DNA from 2 places in the Paenibacillus sp. sgz302191 genome. Region 2 is predicted to be linked to the other one. Evidence: riboswitches for the same ligand, from Rfam matches in the RefSeq annotation. Region 2 holds a riboswitch; the other holds the start of a gene.

Region 1 (7,599 bases), on a different contig from region 2:
GTTTATCGGGACCTATCTTAGGTGGGTGCGCTTTGCCGGCATTGTGGCTTCTTTGTTTCTGCTCCCGCTGTGGGTCCTGATCGTCCAGGATTCGTCGCTCAAGCCGGCCGGCCTTGAATTTATCGGACCGCAAAAAGCGAGCCATTTGCCGGTGTTTTTGCAGTTTTTGCTGGCTGACATCGGCATTGACCTGATGCGGATGGCCGCCGTGCACACGCCGACACCGCTTGCGACCGCAATGGGGCTGGTAGCCGCCATTCTCATCGGCGATATCGCGGTCAAAACCGGGCTGTTTATTAATGAAGTGATTTTATACCTGGCGGTGGCGTCCATAGGCATGTTCGCAACGCCGAGCTATGAATTGGGGCTGGCAAACCGGATAACGCGGCTGGCGCTGCTCGTAGCCGTGGCGATTTTCAAGGTGCCGGGCCTGATCATCGGCGGAACGCTGTGGCTACTGCTCCTGGCGACCCGGAGATCGTACAACTCGCCGTACATGTGGCCGTTTATTCCGTTTAACGCCAAAGGATTTTTTGCGGTATTGGTGCGCCAGCCCGTGCTTTCGGACAAAACCCGGATGAGCCTGACAAAGCCTGTCGACGGGACACGCCAGCCCAAATAACAGCACGGCATGTATTGTCAAAAGCGCTTCCAGTGTGATACTTTTAATTGTAATGTACACAAGGAAGAGGGAAACCAAAGCTATGTATTTACACGGCACGAGCAAAATAAATGATCAAGGCCACCTCGAAATCGGCGGAGTCGACGCAACGAAACTGGCTGCGGAATACGGCACGCCTTTATATGTATTTGACGAAGCGCTGATCCGTCAGCGCTGCCGCGAATTCGTGGAAGCGTACAAGGCGTCCGGCCTGAAATTTCAGGTCGCATATGCAAGCAAAGCTTTCATGGTTATGGCCATGTGCCGCCTTGTCGAAGAAGAAGGCATGTCGCTGGACGTCGTGTCCGACGGCGAGCTGTATACGGCGCTGCAAGCGGGATTCCCGGCTGAGCGCATCCATTTTCACGGCAACAACAAAACGCCGGAAGAAATCGAAATGGCGATCGACGCCAAAATCGGCTGCTTCGTGGTGGACAATTTCATCGAGCTGCAGCTGCTGAATGCCATCGCCGCCGAGAAGCGCCAAAAGGTGAAAATTTTGCTGCGCATTACGCCTGGCGTCGAAGCGCATACGCACGAATATATTTCTACGGGCCAAATCGATTCCAAATTCGGCTTTGATCTTGGCAACGGATCGGCACTGCGTGCCGTCAAAGAAGCTTCCGAGCTGAGCCATCTGGAAATTTTGGGCGTTCATTCCCATATCGGCTCGCAAATTTTCGAAGTGGACGGCTTCCGCCTGGCCGCCGATAAAATCGCCGGATTTGCCGTCGAAGTGCGCAGCCGTCTGGATGTAACGTTCAAGGTGATCAACCTTGGCGGCGGTTTTGGCATCCGCTATGTGGAAGGCGATACACCGCTTCCCGTAGCCGTCTACGTCAAAGCGATCACAGACGCGATCAAAGAGAACTTTGGCGCGAACAACTACCCGCTGCCCGAAATTTGGGCGGAGCCGGGCCGCAGCATAGTAGGCGATGCAGGTACTACGCTATATACCGTGGGATCGACGAAGGACATCCCGGGAGTCCGCAAGTACGTCGCCGTAGACGGCGGAATGACGGATAACCCGCGTCCGGCTTTATACGAGTCCGAGTATGAAGCGATGCTCGCCAACCGCGCAACCGAGCAGGCGGAAGAAGTCGTATCGATCGCCGGCAAATGCTGCGAGAGCGGCGACATGCTGATCTGGGATCTGAACCTGCCGCGAGTCAACTCGGGCGACATTCTGGCCGTGGCCTGCACGGGAGCCTACAACTACGCGATGGCAAGCAACTACAACCGGATCCGCCGTCCGGCTGTCGTTTTCGTCAAGGACGGGCAAAGCGATCTCGTCGTCAAAAGAGAAACCTACGAAAACATCGTAGAGAACGATATGATCCCGGCAAGATTGAAGCAAGTGAGCAAAGCGGTTCAATAAAACCGGGCCGGCCCAAGCAATATGCCGCGGTCGCGCTGCGCTGCAGAAAAGAAAGGGCTGTTCCCAAAGCCCAAGATTCAAGCAAAAGGACTTCAAATTCCACTGCCAAGTGGAGGGTGAAGTCCTTTCTTTAGGTGGAATTCAACAGCCCTTTTTTCAGATGAACATCGGCGGCCCGGCGGGTGGACATGAGGCGGCTTGGCAGGCCGGTCAGGGAAAAAACCTGCGAAAGTGCAGGCTTTTTCCGCAAAAAGGCCCATTTGGACGAAAAGCCTGCGATTGTGCAGGAATTTTCGGTGAAAACGACCCTGAGCCCCTGTTCGTGGCGAAAAGCCTGCACATTTGCAGGAATTTTCGTGGCCAGCGCATCTACCGGGCAAAAAACTGCACTTTTGCAGGCTTTCTCCGCGGAGCCAAGCAGTTAAGAAGCCAAGCAGTTAGGCAGCAGGGCGCTCCCACTCTGCGTGCGAGTTTCTCAACTGCCTGACTTTCGCAGATTTTCCGCGTACTGACGTGCTGACAACGGGCAAGTTTTTAGAAAGTTTCCTCCGAAAATCTCCTCCCGCTGTTCGTGAATGAATTGTTCATGAATGAATTTTGGCATGATTTTCCTTTCGATTTTGGGGGTAGTTTTAATTCATCGGGATGTGTAAGATTTCATTAAGCGCTTAATCCATCGTATCGGAGGGTGATTCGGTCTTTTGTAAACGCTTTACATTCCCGGGGAGAGCGAACGGTAAACAGCAATTTATTTTGAATGGAGGTTCATGATAATGAAAACTCGGTTAGGCAAGAAGAGACTGGCTTCCCTTTTTTTATCCGCAATTTTGTTGGCGCTTCCATTGAGCGCTTCCGCTGCTTCTTCCTCCACTGCGTACGATAAACTTTATTTCAACAATAACAAATACTACCTGTTTAACAACACCTGGGGCAGCGGCAGCGTTAGCGGTTGGTCGGAAACCGTGTACTATAACAGCGGCACCGATCTGGGATACTTATGGAATTGGCCGACTACGGCCGGCGGGGTCAAAGCGTACCCGTCCATCGTAAGCGGATGGCACTGGACGAACGGATATACAAGCGGCAGCGGATTCCCTACACAGCTGTCCGCCAACAAAAACATTAACACAGGCGTCACGTATTCGATCGCTTCCTCGACGAACGGCTCCTATAATAACGCTTACGATATTTGGCTGCACAGCACCGGGAACGCAACGTCCAGCAGCACTCCGACCGAGGAAATTATGATTTGGAACAAATGGACCTCCGACGTCGGCCCGCTCGGTTCTCTCGTATTTTCCAACGTTTCGATCGGCGGGCAAACTTACGACGTGTACAGGGGCGAAAATAAGAACAGCCAGGGCGTGCATCAATGGTGGGTGTATTCGTTCCTGAAAAAGTCCCAGACAAACAGCTTCAGCATTAACGTCAAAAACTTTACCGATTATCTCATTTCCAAAAATTACTTCACGAACAGCCGCTATGTGAGCAGCGTGGAATACGGCACCGAAATTACAAAAGGCAGCGGACAAATCAACTTTTCCAACTGGTATTGCAATGTCCAATAATCAATAGCGGAGTTCCGCCGGCGCGGCGGAAAAAAGAGCGCGGTCGCAGAACGGGATTCCCGCCCTGCGGCCGCGCCAACATTTTTTTGAGGAGTCACTTGCTTGAGGAAGTTGCCAAAGGATATGATTCTTGCGACTTGGAAGCAAAATAGCAAGGATAATTTGAATGTTCGCCAGGCAAGCAGGAGGGCTGCTTTTTCCACGAATCATACTGATCTGAGGAAATGCCTAGCTGCTCTAAGACTTTTTCGCACGGGATAGTTTGCATTTCGGACATCCTCCATTTACTTGAAAATAGAAAAAGGCCATCAAAAATAGACGGCCGGTTGCACTAGTAGCTCAAACGCCCCCAAGTGCCCAGATACAGGAACGTTTTCTTCGCTTTCCACAAATATTTACAATTGTTTACTTGGATAATAATAACAGAACAGGTGGAAACATTCTGTGTCGTATTTCACAAAAGTTCATCGTCAAAGAAAGAAATTTCACAAAGGGCAAAATCAAGGGGGTTCCAGCGGAACGTAAACGATTGAAGTGACAATTTTTCTGTGATATATGCAAAAATACCGCAAAAAATAAATCCGCGACAGCAACGATTCCGCAGCGGCAGCAAATTTTCACAGCGGGTTTGTGAATTGAAAGCTTTCATAGTAAAATAAAGTATTATTGTCTAAAGGAGTGGACCTAACATGGCCAAACAAGCAAAAATCACACTCGCCGGCGGCGGAGAAGTACTGATCGACCTGTTCGAAAAAGACGCTCCGAACACCGTCGCCAACTTTGAAAAACTCGCAAACTCCGGTTTTTATAACGGTCTTGTATTCCATCGCGTCATCCCCGGGTTCGTAGCTCAAGGCGGCTGCCCTACTGGAACGGGCACAGGAGGCCCAGGCTACCAAATCAACTGCGAAATCAACCCGAACAAACACGAGCGCGGAACGCTTGCCATGGCCCATGCCGGCAGAAACACAGGCGGCAGCCAATTCTACATCTGCTACCAACCGCAGCCTCACCTGGACGGACAGCACACCGTTTTCGGCAAAGTAACCAAAGGCATGGAGTATGTGGACGCATTCAAAGGCAGAGACCAAATGGAAAAGGTCGAAATTGTCGAAGTGTAAAAATAAAGCTGTAAAGCTTAAAAAGACCTTCCTTAAGCCGTAAAACCGGCTAGGGATGGTCTTTTTTTAATCCGATTTGTGAACAATGTTTCAGCGGAGAAAAGAAAAAAATGTTGCTTTTTCCATGCTCGAGTGATAAATTCATAACCAAAGAAAACTAATTCTCCCGTTAGTGAGATTAGTTCTTCTTTCATTGTGTGTGCATACCTTCGGGGCGGGGCGAAATTCCCCACCGGCGGTGATACGTTCGGAAGCTGCTGCTCCGGCCGTAAAGTCCGTGACCCGTTTTGAAGCTAAGCGGTACCTGACAACAGCTTCGCTACGGCTGACCCGGTGCAAATCCGGGACCGACAGTATAGTCTGGATGGGAGAAGGAAACGCGAACAACAGGTTCGCTATGCACGTTTGGCCTCTTTTCAATTGAACAAAAATTCGGCAGGTCTGTCTTCTTTCAGGCACCGTGCCGGGTTTGTTTGAATTACCCGAAAACATGGACAAACGCGTATAGATGAAGCATTTTCGTGTCAACTTCAAATCCTTGAGCCCCTATCCTGTGCCGGATCGGGGCTTTTTTGCATTCAAGTTCAAGAGATTGGTGGTGAGCGCATGCAGCTTATCAATGACGAGGCCTACATGAGGCTTGCGCTGCAAATGGCCGAAAGCGCGTCAGGCCAGACGGGGATCAATCCCGTCGTCGGGTGCGTCCTGGTCAAAGACGGACGCATTGTCGGGATGGGCGCGCATCTGAAGCGCGGCCAGGGGCACGCCGAAGTCCTCGCGCTGCAAATGGCGGGCGAGGAAGCCCGGGGCAGCACGGCCTACGTGACGCTGGAGCCGTGCAGCCACTACGGACGGACGCCGCCCTGCAGCGACCGGCTGATCGAAGCCGGCGTCGCGCGCGTCGTCGTCGCCGGTCTCGACCCGAACCCGCAGGTTGCCGGTTCGGGCATCGCCAAGCTGCGAGCAGCCGGGATCGACGTATCCGTCGGGCTGCTCGGGGAGGAAGCCTCGGCGCTTAACGAGGCTTTCAACAAGTACATCGTCACGCGCATGCCGTTCGTGACGCTCAAGACGGCGAGCACGCTCGACGGGAAGATCGCCTCGAAGACCGGCGACAGCAAGTGGATCACCGGCGAGGCGTCGCGCGCTCTGGTCCATGCCCTGCGCCACCGGCACCAGGGCATCATGGTCGGCGTCGGCACGGTCATCGCCGACGACCCGCTGCTCAGCGCGCGCGCCGACATACCGGCTATCCAGCCGGTACGGATCGTCGCCGACTCGCTGCTGCGCATCCCTCCGGACGCCCGCGTGCTGCAGGAGCAGGATCGTCAGCCGACGATCCTGCTCGCGAGCGCACAGGCGCCCGCGGAGCGGCGTGCCGCGCTGGAAGCGCGCGGCATCGAGATCGTGACCTGCGGCGGCGGCCCGCAGGTCGATTTGACGCTCGCCATGCGGCAGCTCGGCGAGCGCGAGATCGGCTCCATCCTCCTTGAGGGTGGAGGCAGGCTCAACGGCGCCATGCTGGAGCGGCGCCTCATCGACAAGCTGGTGCTGTTCTACGCGCCGAAAATAATCGGCGGCGGGGCGGAGGCACCAGCGAACTTCATCTTCGGCGGCTTCGCGAAGATGGCGGACAGCATTACGCTCGACCGCTTGCAGGTCGAGCGGTTCGGTCAAGATGTATGCTTGACCGGGTACCCGGTTTATGAAGGTGGGAACTAGGCATGTTTACCGGTATTATTGAAGAAATCGGCCGCATGCGCCGCGTCCACAGCCAAGGACAGGCGATGGTGCTGACGATCGGCGCATCGAAGGTGCTGGAAGATGTGCGGCTTGGCGACAGCATCGCGGTGAACGGCGTTTGTCTGACGGTGATCGCATTTGACGCAGACTCCTTCTCGGTTGACGTGATGCCGGAAACGTACCGCAAGTCGAACCTGCGCAAGCTGCAGACGGGCACGCCGGTCAATCTGGAGCGCGCCATGGCGGCGAACGGCCGGTTTGGCGGACATATTGTGCAGGGGCATGTCGATTCGACGGCGGTTATCGTTTCCCGCACGCCTGAAGAAAATGCGGTCGTTTACCGGTTCGAACCGGAGAACAAAGACATTTTCAAATACATCATTCCCAGCGGTTCGATTACCGTTGACGGAATCAGCCTGACTGTCGTGCAAGTGACGGAACGCGACGCCTCCGTCTCCATTATCCCGCATACGCTGGCCCAGACGGTGCTTCAAGACAAGAAGCCGGGCGATACGGTCAACATCGAATGTGACGTTTTGGGCAAATATATGGAGCGTCTGCTTCGTTTCGGACAGCAGGAATCCGGCAGCGGCGGCAAACGGGGCGCCTTAACGGAAAGTTTTTTGGCCGAACACGGTTTTATGTGACAGGGGACGCACATGCAAGCTTGCTGCGGCTTTTGGATATAGAAGAAGCTTCCCGTCCGGCAGCGGCGGATTGCTCTTAGGAGGGGTGAAGATGACAGACATACGGTTTGACAAGATTGAAGATGCGATCGAAGATTTGAAGCTTGGCAAAGTCATCATCGTGGTGGACGACGAAGACCGTGAGAATGAAGGGGATTTTATCGCGCTGGCCGATAAGGCGACGCCTGACGTAATTAATTTTATGATCAAGGAAGGACGCGGTCTTGTCTGCGTGCCGATTACCGAGGAGCGGGCCGAGGAGCTGGATTTGCCTCCCATGGTTTCCAGAAATACGGACTACCACGGCACGGCGTTTACGGTTTCGGTAGACCACGTCGAGACGAGCACGGGAATTTCCGCGCACGAGCGCGCCAGAACGGTAGAGGCGCTGATCGATCCGAATACGAGAGCCCACGAGTTCCGCAGGCCCGGTCACATTTTC
Region 2 (7,599 bases):
CGTTTCTAGGTCAAGGGCTTGTAGACGAAGTGATTTTCAATGTTGCGCCTGTATTGGAAGGTAAAGGGTTAAATCTTTTAATCGACAAAGATAACTACCAATATAGGCATGTGCAATTGCTAGACTGTAAACTCCTCGGCGGTGGAGTCGTTCAATTACGCTATTCAATTGATCGGTAAATGGCTTAAACCTTCATTAAACAAACCCATCAGTAATCACGCGCTGCATCGAACCAGTGTTGAGCCATCTCTTCTGGTATAAGCTGGCCGATCAGGTGGTCAGACCGGCTTAGTTGCCATACCGCTTCACCAAGGTCTTCACGTTCGGTAGTTTCGATGCCTTTGAGGGTATTGAAGCGTACGGTGAAGGCGGTAATGGCTGCCTCGGCATCGGCAAAGCTGCGGGCCTGGGCCAAGGCTGCCTGTGCAACGTCGTAAGCTTCGTTAGCCAGCTTGGCCAGACGTTTAGGCCAGGACGAGAACGGACGGCCAAACTCGGTCGTCCACCACTCAGGCTTTCGCAATTGGCTCACTGAAGCATGACCGGTCCACGAGCGGGTATTAGCGCGTGCTTTCATTTGCTGCTTTAGGCGCTTGCCCGCGGTCTCTTCCACGTTGTAGGCGATAAAGCCTTCAAGCAGCGGCCACGCGCTCAAGGGCGGCAAGTCACCCAGATCGGGCATAAAGCGCAGCTCCAGATACGTTAACCGGGCATGATGGGCCAGCAAGTCCAAGTCGCAGAAGTTCCCCCACAAACTCAGGGAGCTAAGGTTTGGGAATCGGTTCAGACACTCCAGCGAGATAGGCTGTCCCAGCGGCGCGTTCCGGAGCGTCAGGCTCGTGACCTGGTGCAATTCACCCATGTCGGGCAGCAAGAAGGGGGCATCACTCTTGCGTCGGCCGGTGCTCGGCGCCAGTGTCAGAGAATATGGCAAATCGCCAGTTGCCGAGAAGCGTGATAGATCGCCGGCCACACTCAGGCGGAAATATTCAAAGACCTGCCGCTTCGGAAGCTTCAGGTGCAAACGGCTACCGGACTGGTCCAGTTCGATATACAAGCCATGCAAAATGGACTGGCCGGCGTCCGCCACCGTGTCTGCAGACAGGATCGGAACCCATGCCATTTCTTCAATGGGGCGTTTCTGCGCCCAGTCAAAAAAGCCCGCGTCGCTGCCCGTGTAGCGCAGAAATCGCGGCCAGGGCGAGCCGGCCGGCGTGGCAAAGGCATTGAATACGGTCCAATCGACTTGCGCATCAGGCGGGACGTGAAGGTCTGCCTTTTTGCCCAATTGCGACGGTCCAATGGAGAGGCTGCCCACACCGGGCTCAATGACAAGCGTGTGACTGCGAGGACCCGTCAGGTCGATAGGATAACGGCCATCTCCTCTAATAGTACCAACAGGAGGACAAGCCTGATTATTATTTGGCATTTCTATCATCCTTTCTTCATAGTCGTCTTGAAAGCTTGCCAAACACAAAAACACCGCTTCGTTCGGTAAAGTGAGTGGGTCGAAGTCACACGCTACCACACAGAAGAGGTATCATCCATATGTTAGAACATCAATTTGACCTGAATCAACTGCCAAATGAACTAAAGTTCGCGCTCACGGGTCTCTTTTTTTAAACAACAATAAAAACGTGATGATTCCCTACCTTGTGAAGGGATCAGCACGTTTTTTTGTACCTATGAGGTTCGGTTCGTCTCCAGGCTTCTCTGAATCCGCAAATGCAGCGCCGTTTAGTTGCTCAGTCAACAAAAATTTTGTTGATCGCGCAACTAAATTGATTTATATTGTTTTTAGCGAATGGAGGATGGACGATGGCAAGGTTATCGGAAAAAGAGTTGACTGCTTGGCGGTTGTTTATTAAAGCACATGCCAAAATCATAGAATGCATTGAGCGGGATTTGGCAGCACAGAAGAAAGTCCCGCTAACCACGTACGACGTTTTGATCGCTTTGTTTGAGGCACCCGATCGCAAGCTTCGCTTTTCAGAATTAAATCGGAAGGTGGTCTTGAGTAAAAGCGGCTTAACAAGGATGATCGACCGGCTGGAGCGCGAAGGATTGATTCAAAGAGAAAAAAGCGAAGAGGACCGACGGGGAGCATATGCTGTTCTCACGGATGAAGGGGAAAGACAGCTGCGGAAAGCTTGGCCTATATATGCAAGGGGGATCAAGCAGTATTTTGCGGACTCTTTATCCGATGAGGAAGTGGAGTTTCTGATACGTTCTTTTGGCTTGATCTATAAAGAGCTGCAATCTTCGCAGGAAAAGGAGGGAGATTAAAATGGGGGAAAGTGGTGCTGCAGTTGAAAGAGTAATGGTGGCTGAAGACCCGGCAACATTCGTTACTCGCCCCGTTTCATATATTCAGATTGAATTAGGAGGGATTCCGGGAGATCGTCATTATGGCTTGTTGCGTCCTGCGGATTCCAGGCAAAAAATTTATCCTCGTGGTGTACTGATTGCGAACAGACGTCAAATCAGCATCGTTTCGAAAGAGGAATGTGAACGCATCGCCAATCGGTTGGATCTCCCTGAGATAAAGCCGGAATGGCTGGGGGCCAACATTATCATTAGCGGATTTGAGAAGCTTACAGAACTGCAGCAAGGGGCTAGGTTGATTTTTCCGGATGGTACGGGATTGATTTGTGAAGGGGAAAACCTGCCCTGCATTGGACCCGGAAGGGTGATTGAACAAATGTATAATCAAAGCGGACTTAGTCAGAAATTTGTGCCTGCCGCTAAAAAGTTGAGAGGTATCGTTTGTTCCGTGGAAAGGGAAGGCCGGATTTCGGAAGGCGATACGATTGTATTTCTTTAACACGCTGAGCTCGACACAGCAAAAAGCCGCAGCTGCGAAGCGCGTTTTCTCACGCTTCATTAGGCCACGGCTTTTTATTACCGGCAGGCAGTGCCGCCTACCGCTGTTTCGATAATTGAATGAGCACGATCCAGATTAGCACGAACCCGGCGATCTGCGCGGCGGTCACAGGCTGGTGGAACACCACCCAGTTGATCAGCAGGCCGACTGCGGGGAAAAACAGCTCCGCAAGCGTAGCGTAGGAAGCTTTGGTTCCGGCTAAGCCGCGGTAATATAGAAGCAGGCTGAGCAGGCCCGGGAGGAACGCTTGCAGCAGCAAGTTCCCCAGCACCGGCCCCCAGTCGCCCGCCTCGGCGAGCGGCTGGAGCCTGCTGCCATCCAGCGAAGTGATGGCGGCGAGCAGTGGCAGCGCGCACGCGAAGCGCAGCGCGGTGACGGTCTCGAACTGCATTTTGCCCAGCAGCAGTCGGCCCATCACCGTCGAGCCGCCCCATAAGGCGGCGGCGCCAATCGACAGCAGGCCGGCCGTTGCGGCCACGCCGGACAGGCTGGCAAGCGGGCTGGCCAAGCCGAAGGTCAGCAAATACGTGCCGGCCAGCGCCATGACCAGCAGCAGCGCAAACCGCGCCGGCAGCGACTCTTTCAAAATCATTCGCGCCATCAGAATGGCGAACAGCGGCTGCAGCTTTTGCAGCAGCAGCACTGCATTCGGATTGCCGTGGGCGAATGCCGAAGTAAACATAATGGTGGCGATCGCCGACCCGCCCCATGAAATGAACAGCAAGGCCAGCACATGGCTCGCCTTGAGGCCACGCAGTTCGCTGCGATGCAGCCATAAGACCGGCACAGCATAAAGCATAAGCAGCAAATGCTCGAAGAGCACAATCTGCGAGGAAGTAAAGTATTTCAGCAGCAGAATGCGGAACAGCGGGTCAATCCCCCACAGCGCCGCTCCCACAGCCACCAGCCATATGCCGCTGCGCGTGCTGCTGCCCGCATGTTCCAGCGTCACGGGCCGTCCAATCGTGATTCCTTTTTCCATCGTTCAAAACCTCCTGTGAAATATGCGAAGGAAAGTCAGGTCTGCCCTCGCAAGCTGAGAATTGGGTTTTGAATAGGACGCTTCGAAAGAAGAACACCCCGTTATCAAAAATCGATAACGGGGCATCTTAAAGAGGCTGGGACCTGATCATTTTTTTGCAAAAATGAACGGCGCCCTGCCTGCTTATAACCTTCTCCCATCCGGACTGTACCGTCGGCCTTGGAATTTCACCAAGTCAGTCGCTTGCTGCACTTGAAGCAATAAGCGAGTCGCGGGCTCAGGTTCAAACGGTGAACCTTTACCGCCGGTCGGGAATTTCACCCTGCCCCGAAGGTCCGTATTCTATTAGGTGGATTATACAACATAATGACTTAATCCGACAAGGGTCATCGGAAAAAAAGCTCCTCTGGAAGCGAGGCAGTCCGAACTGCCGTCGCCGCAAATGTCCGGATTTCCACGATTTCGCCGGCATGCTCCAAGTCCAGTATATCGTCCGGAATGCGGATTGAACACGGTGCGGAGCGGTCAGTTACTGTTTGAAAAAGCCGTCTACTTCCGCATAGCCCGTCATATGTTCCTTAAGGACCGGCTCCAGCTCTTCGAAAAAGACCGGCTGCTTGCCCACCTCAAGGTTGTCCGTATCCAGCGCATAAACAACCAGTCTGTACAAATGGTCTCCTGAATACCGCGGAGGCTCCATGCCATAGTAGCTGTTAAGCTCTTTCCCTTCTTTCAGAGAGCCCGCCGCCCCTTCTTCCAGTTTTTGCACGGACGCCGGAATATTGAGCACGCTCCAGTGAATGAAATTGTCCGCAATCGGATGCAGATCATACACCACAACGGCAAAAGATTTCGTACCTTCCGGCACATGGCTCCAGCTTACCGGCAAGCTTATATTTTGCCCGCCCGCTACGCCTCCATGGGCATATTTGACCGGAATGTTCCCGTACTCCTGAAAAGCGTCCGTCTGCGCCTGCAGCCCTCCCGCTCCGCGCTGAGCGGACACAGAAAGCGTACGGCTGCCGGATTCCCAATGCAGCGATACGTTTAGCGCCAAAGGAAGAATCCGCTCCGATACCATCATCGCGCCGTCCATGATGACCGCTTCGTGATCAAGCTCATAGCTCACTCCGTTTACGACCGCTTTCTTCTCCCCCAGCTTTATCGCGACGTCGGTGGAGCCGCCGGTAACATGAGCGGTTTGACCCGCTTCGTCCCATGCAACGCTCCGGCCGTCGGCTTCGAATACGGCTCGCAATGGCACTAGAATTTCCGTATTGATCATCGCCCCCTGCACCGGAAGCGCCTTGTCTTCCAGTTTAATGGAAACCGGTGTATTCCACTGCAAGTAACTGCTGACATTGCTCATAACGTCTTTCTTGACCGCCGTTTCGGCATTTGCTTGAACAGGTGCAGCACACGCTGCCACCATAGTCCCGATCAGGATCATCCGTCTTGCTTGAAATGTCTTTCTCATTTTCCCCACTCCCATTCATCATTTTTTTGCGCCTATTCCGCTCCTTTTTGCGGTACAATAGCAAGGAACAGATAAAACGACGACGTTTTATAACTATTTTCATAACGTTCGTGTGAATTTATGTTATAAAAAATTATGGCCTGTGTCAATAAGGGACGTGAGGTTAATTTTGCTATCCATCGAAAAACAGCTGCTCTACTTAATGTCGCGCGCGGATCGTCTGGAGGCGCAGGAATTCGTTCGCATTTATGAAAATCGCGGCTATTCGGCTCCCTACATCCGCAACAGCCTATCCCGGCTCAAAAAAGAAGGCTACGCCGTCACTCCGTCCCGCTCCAGTTATCAAATTACGGACACGGGGCGATCCATGGTCCAATTTATCAATCAAAAACCGCAGCTGTACCGAAAAAAATGGGATCAATGCTGGCACCTGGTCATGCTGGAAATCCCGGAAACGGAACGCAAAAAGCGGGATCAGTTCCGCTCCGACATTTTGCAAACCGGCTTCGGACTGCTGTATAACAGCGTCTATATTTCCCCATGGCCGTATAAAAGCGAAGTTGAACAGCTTATACAAAAATATGGCCTGAACGGGCAGGTCACCTTATTCCAGGGCTCTATGCAATACCGGACTCTTACCCCTGAAGACGCTATATCGATATGGCAGCTGGAGCCGGTGGCCGAGAAATACCGGGAGAAGCTTCAATGGTTCTCATCGCAATTTGAACCGGTTATGCAGCAAGCATTGGACAAACGTTCGGAGCCTCTGGAGGTATTTATTTGCTATTTGCATATGGGCGAAGTCATCAGCGAATTGTATTTGGCCGACCCGATGCTGCCTGCTGAGCTTTTGCCTGAAGATTGGCAAGGTTACGCGATCCTTCAGTCTTTTCAAACTCATTTGGACAAACTTGCAAAAGCCGTATCGGCCGGCTCGGTGTACGCCCAATTCGTCAGGAGTTGAGGGTGGCGGGTGCCGCCGCGGGCTGCGGGATCTGTCGGGTTTGCCAGGTCAGGTCTGCCAACTCCCCCCCTGCTCAGCCAAGATCGTCAAACTCGCAGTTTCACCCCTCCCGCCGGCCTGCCGCATTTTGTTTTTTGCCGCAAGTTGGCTACAATGAAAGAGGTAGCTGAATTTAACAAAGGAGGATGTTCTCATGAACAACTTTGTCTTTCATAATCCTACGACACTATATTTCGGACGCAACCAGTTGGAGCAACTGACGAAAGAGGTGCCAAAATACGGAAAAAACGTACTTCTCGTCTATGGCGGCGGAAGCATTAAGCAGAACGGCCTTTATGACCGCGTGATCAAGCTGCTTGCCGAGGTTGGAGCTGCAGTCACCGAATTAAGCGGCGTAGAGCCGAATCCGCGGCTGACAACGGTACATAAAGGCGTGGAACTGTGCCGCAGCCACCAGATCGATTTGATTCTCGCCGTCGGCGGAGGCAGTGTCATCGATTGCGCCAAAGGAATCGCCGTCGGGGCGAAATACGAAGGCGATTTCTGGGATATCGTCACCCGCAAAGCCGCCGCGACGGGCGCGCTGCCGCTCGGCACCGTACTGACGATTGCCGCGACAGGCTCCGAGATGAACTCAGGTTCGGTCATCACCAACTGGGAGACGAAAGAGAAGCTCGGCTGGGGAAGCCCTTATTCGTTCCCGCAGTTCTCCATTCTCGATCCGGTACATACGCAATCCCTCCCGGCGAATCAAACCGTCTACGGCATGGTCGATATCATGTCGCACGTATTCGAGCAGTATTTCCATCATGATGCCAATACTCCCGTCCAGGACGGATTTTGCGAGGCCATTTTGCGCACCGTCATTGAGACGGCGCCAAGGCTGTTGAAGGATCTGAACAGCTACGAAGACCGGTCGACGATTCTTTACTCCGGGACTATGGCGCTGAACGGAGTTTTGAGCATGGGCGTTCGCGGCGACTGGGCGACTCACAATCTGGAGCACGCCGTGTCCGCCGTGCACGATATCCCTCACGGGGGAGGGCTCGCGATTTTGTTCCCGAACTGGATGACCTATACGCTTGACGCCAACGTGGCGAAGTACAAACAGTTCGCGGAGCGCGTCTTTGGCGTAGATGCCGCCGGCAAAACCGACCGGCAAATAGCCGAAGAGGGCATCGCGGCGCTGCGGCAGTTCTTTAACTCAATCGGCGCGCCAAGCCGTCTGGCCGATTACGATATCGACGACTCGACGATCGAGCTCATGGCCGACAAAGCCATGGTGTACGGAG

The links. Region 2 has a riboswitch for FMN ahead of AC3G2T_RS07310 (DMT family transporter). Riboswitches for the same ligand answer to the same signal wherever they lie in the genome.
Region 1: linked by a shared signal. The riboswitch ahead of ribD (bifunctional diaminohydroxyphosphoribosylaminopyrimidine deaminase/5-amino-6-(5-phosphoribosylamino)uracil reductase RibD) and the one ahead of AC3G2T_RS07310 (DMT family transporter) in region 2 are both predicted to bind FMN.

The regions. Positions count from the first base shown of each region.
Region 1 is NZ_JBYLHY010000027.1:107,865-115,463, reverse strand. Features, by position in the region: gene AC3G2T_RS29710 (spore germination protein) at 1-622, shown strand, start outside; gene lysA (diaminopimelate decarboxylase) at 705-2,039, shown strand; gene AC3G2T_RS29700 (GH12 family glycosyl hydrolase domain-containing protein) at 2,813-3,607, shown strand; cyclic di-GMP riboswitch class II at 3,919-4,003, opposite strand; gene AC3G2T_RS29695 (peptidylprolyl isomerase) at 4,297-4,728, shown strand; FMN riboswitch at 4,930-5,108, shown strand; gene ribD (bifunctional diaminohydroxyphosphoribosylaminopyrimidine deaminase/5-amino-6-(5-phosphoribosylamino)uracil reductase RibD) at 5,335-6,450, shown strand; gene ribE (riboflavin synthase) at 6,453-7,118, shown strand; gene AC3G2T_RS29680 (bifunctional 3,4-dihydroxy-2-butanone-4-phosphate synthase/GTP cyclohydrolase II) at 7,210-7,599, shown strand, end outside.
Region 2 is NZ_JBYLHY010000004.1:127,599-135,197, forward strand. Features, by position in the region: gene AC3G2T_RS07290 (dihydrofolate reductase family protein) at 1-179, shown strand, start outside; gene AC3G2T_RS07295 (hypothetical protein) at 209-1,429, opposite strand; gene AC3G2T_RS07300 (MarR family winged helix-turn-helix transcriptional regulator) at 1,819-2,286, shown strand; gene AC3G2T_RS07305 (MOSC domain-containing protein) at 2,288-2,824, shown strand; gene AC3G2T_RS07310 (DMT family transporter) at 2,922-3,866, opposite strand; FMN riboswitch at 4,051-4,205, opposite strand; gene AC3G2T_RS07315 (YbhB/YbcL family Raf kinase inhibitor-like protein) at 4,396-5,343, opposite strand; gene AC3G2T_RS07320 (PaaX family transcriptional regulator C-terminal domain-containing protein) at 5,513-6,307, shown strand; gene AC3G2T_RS07325 (iron-containing alcohol dehydrogenase) at 6,501-7,599, shown strand, end outside.